2 linked regions of the Alloacidobacterium dinghuense genome follow. The protein of the gene in region 2 interacts with the protein of the main gene of each other region in a pairwise test. Links are inferred from orthologs where the notes say so. Each region holds a gene or a part of one and is shown on either strand. Other genes may lie near its edges. The genes, in order: mrdA and H7849_RS01275.

Evidence for each region.
Region 1: the proteins of H7849_RS01275 (region 2) and mrdA interact in binary tests that used the Escherichia coli proteins (3 or more experiments, as listed by UniProt). The link is inferred for Alloacidobacterium dinghuense from one-to-one orthologs.

What each region holds. Positions count from the first base shown.
Region 1 is NZ_CP060394.1:43,219-46,510, reverse strand. What follows is about bases 82-3,052. They hold mrdA (penicillin-binding protein 2), read right to left. Parts: upstream 2,578-3,052; coding sequence 586-2,577; downstream 82-585. Other genes in these bases: mreD (rod shape-determining protein MreD), read right to left, coding at 2,703-3,052; H7849_RS27220 (GIY-YIG nuclease family protein), read right to left, coding at 150-449. In the rest of the region: rod shape-determining protein RodA, read right to left, coding at 1-76; more of mreD, read right to left, coding at 3,053-3,227; rod shape-determining protein MreC, read right to left, coding at 3,224-3,292. UniProt on the Escherichia coli protein: Catalyzes cross-linking of the peptidoglycan cell wall. Responsible for the determination of the rod shape of the cell. Is probably required for lateral peptidoglycan synthesis and maintenance of the correct diameter during lateral and centripetal growth.
Region 2 is NZ_CP060394.1:311,702-314,962, forward strand. The notes cover bases 99-3,038. They hold H7849_RS01275 (penicillin-binding protein 1A), read right to left. Parts: upstream 2,706-3,038; coding sequence 492-2,705; downstream 99-491. Other genes in these bases: H7849_RS01270 (glutaredoxin family protein), read right to left, coding at 226-459; H7849_RS01280 (S41 family peptidase), read right to left, coding at 2,758-3,038. Also shown: H7849_RS01265 (hypothetical protein), read right to left, coding at 1-35; more of H7849_RS01280, read right to left, coding at 3,039-3,261. UniProt on the Escherichia coli protein: Cell wall formation. Synthesis of cross-linked peptidoglycan from the lipid intermediates.

The sequences.
Region 1 (3,292 bases), 270 kb from region 2 along the record:
TGCTGATGACGGAAAGAATCAGCACGAACCCCAGCAGGGTCCAGTCAAAATCGCGAAGTGAGAGAAAGCGGCGCATTTATTCCTAACAACTACTCTTTATAATTTGTCATCCCGACCGAAGCGAAGCGGAGAGACCTACAGTTTTCTTTTTATTTAAACCACTCTTCGCTCAAATCCACCCACGCCGGATTCATCTCTTGAATTAAGACAAGTTTCTTGTCACGTCTCCAGCGTTTGATCTGCTTTTCCCGGTCTATCGCATTGTTCACATACCTGAAATTTTCATACCAAACCAGACGATGACACTTGTAGTCAGCACTAAACCCCGAAAACGCTCTACCCTTATGCTCGGCAACTCGGCTCGCAAGATCATTTGTCATGCCGCAATAGAGGACCCTCGTTCTGCTCGACATCAAGTAGACGTAGTAGTGATGTTCCCGATCGCTCATTCGTGCTTCATCAACATCGCAAACTGCAGGTCCCTCGGCTTCGCTCGGGATGACAAAGGTTTGTTGATGTGCTCCCCCTTAAAATTGTCATCCCGACCGGAGCGAAGCGCAGCGGAGGGACCTGCAGTTTGCTTTCTCACGGCGCCTTCGCCGAAGCCACAACCGGGGGCACAGTCAGATAAAAATGGCCGCCCCACATCTCCGCCTGATCGCCCTGCGGCTTCACAACCTGCTTGCCGCCAAAAATCTTCGGGGCGGTAGGATTGTCCCAGAGCGCGCCCACGTCCACCTTCTGTGGCGCTTTGGCGATCAGATTATTTTCAAGGCGCCGCTGTTTGTTCACATACGCCTCTATCACGCGAGCGGCCAGACGGCCTGCCAGCTTGCCGTGCTCACCGGCTTCAAACAGAATGCAGACCACGATGTCTGGATTGCGCCGGGGCGTGAAGCCAACAAACCACGCATTGTCCTTTACAGAATGGGCATGCCCGAGCCGCGCTGCCAGCGCGTTGCTCATGGTCTGCGCGCTGCCCGTCTTGCCGGCAAAATCGATACCTTCAAGATGCGCGCTCGGGTCGGTTCCTGCAGGGCTCAGGACCAGCGCCATAGCGTCGGTGATCGTCTCCCAGCTATCCGGATCGATCTGTATAGCCTTGTCTCCGGAACCGGGGAAAGAGTCGTACATCGCCTTGCGATAGTCTTCCGGCAGTTCGTCTGGAAAAACCACGTGTGGCCGTTTCATCACGCCACCAGAAGCAATCCCGGAAAGCGCCCGCGCCATCTGTACCGGTGTCGCCGTCACCGCACCCTGACCGATGCCAACAGACGTGACCTCGCCCGGATACCATCTCTGATGGAAGTATTTCATCTTCCACTCTGCAGAGGGCATTACGCCGGACACTTCATTGGGCAGATCGATTCCGGTCTTCTCGCCGATGCCAACCGCATGTGCCCACTTCGCAATCTTCTCAATCCCCAGCCTCGCCGCCAGCGTGTAAAAGAACACGTCACAGGACTGATAAATGGCCTTGTGAATGTCGACTTCCCCGTGGCCACTATGCACCCAGCACTTCTGGTAGGTCCCGAACAGACTCACACCGCCTGAGCAATGCACCTTCATGTCCTGAGCTACGCCCTCTTCGAGGCCGGCGAACGACATAATGATCTTAAACGTCGACCCCGGAGCAAGCTGCGCCTGAATCGCCTTATTCAGCAGCGGGTGCTCAGGATCGGTGATGAGCTTGTTCCATTCCTCGCGCCCGATACGCACCGCGAAGTCATTTGGATCGAAGGTGGGCCGACTCACCATTGCCAGCACTTCGCCCGTATGCGGATCCATGGCGATGATCGCGCCATTGCGATCGCCAAGAGCGTTCTCCGCCGCACGCTGGACATCGATATCGATCGTCAGCTTCAGGCTCTTGCCGGGAACCGCATGCTCCGTGCCCAGCTTGCCTACCTCGCGGCCATGGCTGTCGACAATTACATCCTGCGAACCGTCCTGGCCGCGCAGCAGCGAATCGTATGATTGCTCCACGCCTGACTTGCCCACCACATCGCCCGGCTCGTAATAGGCATATTGCGGATTGTTCAGCATGTCCTCGCTGACCTCACCCACATAGCCAATCAGGTGCGCGGCAAAACCATCTTTGGGGTACAGGCGTCGCTGTTCTTCTACGGTTTCGAGCTCTGGAAACTCATCGCGATGCGCCTCGATGAACTCCTCCTCGTCCGGTGTAATGTCCTGCTTCAAAGGCAGCGGCTGATACTTTGGCGCGGTGCGATACTTTTTCAAAATCGCGTCGATCTGGTCGACCGTCATGTTCAATCCGCGCGCAATAATCGGCAGATCCGCCATGTAGTCATGGCCCTGCTCACGCACCAGAAAGCACGAGACCGAAGGATAGTTATCGACGACCAGTCGTCCTTCGCGGTCGAACAGCTTTCCTCGCGGAGCAAGAATCGGGACCTTGCGGATGCGGTTGGCTTCAGCGAGCGCGTGGTAATTTTCCGCGCCCACCACCTGCAGCCGCCACAGACCGAAAATCAGAATCAGCAGAATGCCGACGATCACATATTGAATGACCGTCAGCTTGATGCCTGGCAGCTTTTCTTCCCGATTATGCATGATCCACTATCGCGCCTGATTCGCGCCAAACCTGTCCACTAGAATACCCGCAATTCACGGGCTTGCGCCGTCTCCGCCCCATTACCATTTCGCTTCACCAAACCTATTCAGGAACACGTGGACGGCTAGTATTCCTTGCGCTTCGCGAGATCCAGCAGCGCGAAAAGAATGACTCCAACAACCATATTGATCAGCGCCCGCAACAGTTCGTGAAGCCAGTTCCATGCGTACGGCTGCACTAGTAACCTCCGCACCAGCACCCAGTACATGCCGCTATGCAAAAACACGAAGGCCAACGTCAGCAACGCGCGCGTGCCGTGATTCTCCGTGTCGATTCTTACTCCCAGCGATGCGGCCAGATAGCCGATGATCGACTTGCAAATGCCAAAGATGCCGAGCGGCTGGCGAGTAAGGGCATCCTGAGCGATGCCAATCACTCCCCCTGTGATGGTGCCGGCAATCGGATTGCGCCGCGTGATGGCGAAGTAAATTGTCACGAGCAGCGGCAGGTCCAGAATATCGAAGCGCTGGAAGTGCAGCGAGACAAAGGACTGCAGTCCCAGGGCCAGCAGCGGCACCAGAACGAAAACGATCAGAGGATACGGCTGAACCTCAACATCGCGCCGCGATGCGGCGATGAGCCTGCTCATCCCTGACGGCCTCCTTGAGGCTGGGTTTGCGCCGGAGCCGTCGGCTGCGTTTGCGGCTTGGGCTT
Region 2 (3,261 bases):
AATACCACCATCGACCGTTCCAGAAGTGCACGCACGGATCTGGCAAAACCTCCATCACGTCCGGGAAATGCGACAACCGACCTATCCACAATAACTTACAAGAGCGAGTGGGCGCAGGGAATTATGGCCTGATTTGTTGGAATTGAGATGAAGTGTCCGAAAATAAAGAAAGCCGCCCTGATACGGGCGGCTTTTCTGATTATACGGAACAGCTAAATGACTGATTCAGCCCAGCAGATGCTCCAGACGGTCCATGTCGAAGCCGATCATGACTTCGTTATCGACGACAATCGTCGGGGTCGACTGGCTGTTTAAATCCATCAGTTCCTGCAGCGCCTTCGGATCGGCGGTCACATCCTTGTATTCAAAGGGGATCTCGCGCGAACTGAAGAAATGTTTGGCAGCAAAGCACGGTGGGCATCCGGGCTGGCTATAAAGAATGACACGTTTCTGCGACATAACTAATAGATGCAGCACTTTATGTGCAGGCTTCAATGAATTGACTGGGTCGGAACCTTCACCGCAGCCTGCGCCAGGTGCACTGGTCTCGGTGCAGTTTCACCGGGAAAAGTTTCGTTGTCCTTGCCTGCGATGGCGGCGCGCATAAAGTCGACCCAGAGCGGCAGCGCGGCCTTTGCTCCGGTTTCCTTATCACCGAGCGACTCGCGGTTGTCGTAGCCCACCCAGACGCCGCAGGTCGTCGAAGGTGAGAAGCCGAGAAACCAGGCGTCGGTGAAATCACTGGTCGTGCCGGTTTTGCCGCCGATGGGATGGCTCAGCACCGCCGCATCCTTGGCAGTCCCACTGCGGGTCACTTCGCGCAGCAGAACCATCATGGTTCGCGCCACCTTCGCGCTGGTTGCCTCCGTAACTTCGGGAGTGTCTTCCATCAGCGGAGCGCCTTCAGCCGTCGTCACGCGCCGGATCAGCCGAGGCGCAATACGAATGCCGTCATTGGGAAAGGCGGCGTAGGCGGCCATCTGCTGCTCAAGCGACACCTCGACCGATCCGAGCGCCACTGGAAGGTACGCCGGAATATTGGCTGTGATGCCGAACTGATGAGCAACATCGATGACCTTGTGCATGCCGACCCGCTCGGCAAGCTTTAGTGCCGGAATGTTACGGGAATCGGCAAAAGCCTTCAGTAGGGTGATGTTGCCGAGGTAGTTGCCCTCGTAGTTGTGCGGCGTGTATCCGCCGAATGAGGTTGGAGCGTCGAGAATTCTCTCTTCGGGAGTCGCGCCTTCCTCGATCGCGGCGGTGTAGACATAGGGCTTGAAGGATGATCCGGTCTGCCGCTCCGCCTGCGTTGCGCGGTTGAACTGCGACATGTTGAAGTCGCGGCCGCCGACCATGGCCAGAACGTCGCCGGTAGCATTGTCCATCGCCATCAGCGATCCCTGCACGCCGGAGTCTTCTTCGAGCGTTCCGCGCAGCAGATTGCCCTCCTCTTCGCGCAGTTGAACGTAAATGATGTCGCCCTGCTTCAGGAATCCATCCGCCGTCCGGAATCCGGTCCATGTCCAGTCATCCGGCGTCAGCACAAGCTGATCATCGCCAACTCGCGCCGTGACCTGGTAAGGAAGAACACCTGTCACCAGCGCATGAATATAAGCTCCAGTCTGCGGCGGAACAACCCAATCTGGATGCTTGAACCCCTCCATGCCAACGCCGCCCGCAATGACGTTGAGTAGATGGCCGCGCCAGCCGTGACGGCGCTCATAACCAGCCAATCCGTCGAGCACTACGCGGTTTGCCGTTTCCTGCAGGTCGAGATCGAGAGTGGTATAAACCTTCAGCCCCGCCTGATGCACCTGGTCGGACCCAAACTTCCGCTCCAGCTCGCGTCTGACCTCCTCAACGAACCACGGAGCCACGCTGTTCGGAGGAGCCTCGATATGCAGCCCTAACGGAGCCGAGCGGGCAACATTCGCCTGGGCAGCGGTAATGACGCCGTCCTCAAGCATGGAATTGATGACCATGTTGCGTCGCCGGAAGGCCCTGTCAGGATTGAGCACCGGAGAATACTCGGTCGGTCCCTTCGGCAGACCTGCCAGCAGCGCCGCTTCCGGCAGGGTGAGGTCTTTGGCCTGCTTGCTGAAGTAATACTCCGACCCAGCCTCAAACCCATACACTCCACGCCCCAGGTAAATCTGGTTGGCATACAGAGCAAAAATCTGCTGCTTCGTGAAGGTGTGTTCGATCTGAATGGAGAGCAAAACCTCCTGCAACTTGCGACCGAAGGTACGCTCGCTCGAAAGGAAGAGGTTGCGCGCCAACTGCATCGTCAGCGTCGAGGCGCCCTGTGCGCGGTTTTTCGAAGTCAGATCGTGATAGGCCGCTCCAATCACGCGAAAGAAGTTTACACCCCAGTGGCTCTCGAAATTCTTGTCTTCAATGGAGATCACTGCCTCGCGGAGCAGGGGAGAGAGATCGTTGTAATTGACCAGAACGCGGCGTTCGAGAGCAAACGAGCCGAAGATGCGACCGTGCGCGTCGTAGAGGTCTGTGGTGGTGTTGGGCCGGTAACGCATCAGGTCATCAATCTGTGGAAGATTGACCGAGTAGACCAGCATGAATCCACTCATGGAGCCAACGACGACCGCCAGCAGCAGCAGTACCGCCAGCGCTACACCGCCAGCTACCTTGCGCCGTCCCGCGCCGGGGCGAAAGCCGCCGTTAGTTGCTTGAGGCCGCTGCTTCAACTGTGTGGACCCGTGAATCGGAAACGAGAAGGCGAATACGAAAATACTGACGCTAGGCGCTCTTTTGCTTTAGAAGATCGAGAGCCTTATTGAGTTGGTCGTCCGGGTGAGACTCCGGCTTTTGCGCAGTCTGCTGGTTGTTGTCCGGACCCTCCTCCGCCGCCAGATACTGATCGATGTTCGGAGCCACGACCACATTCGGCGTTACAGCTTCATCCTGAATCTTTTTGCCGGAAGGCGATTCATACTTTGCCACCGAAAGAATCAGGGCAGAGCCATCGGGCATTTCGATGGTCTTCTGCACTGTGCCTTCACCGAAGGTACGGTCGCCGACCACGTCGCCGCGCTTGTTGTCCAGGATCGCCGCAGCTACCAATTCGCCCGGACCGGAAGTTCCGTGGTTGACAAGAACCGCAAGTGGCGCAGATGTGATGAACTTTCCCGGTTCGGCGGTAAAGATCTGCTTCGGCACTTTCTGACCCTCAAGCGAAGCAATCGTGCCCGTTTGCAGGAAGGCATTTGCCAGCCGGACTGCCTGGTTCTCGTCGCCTTCGGC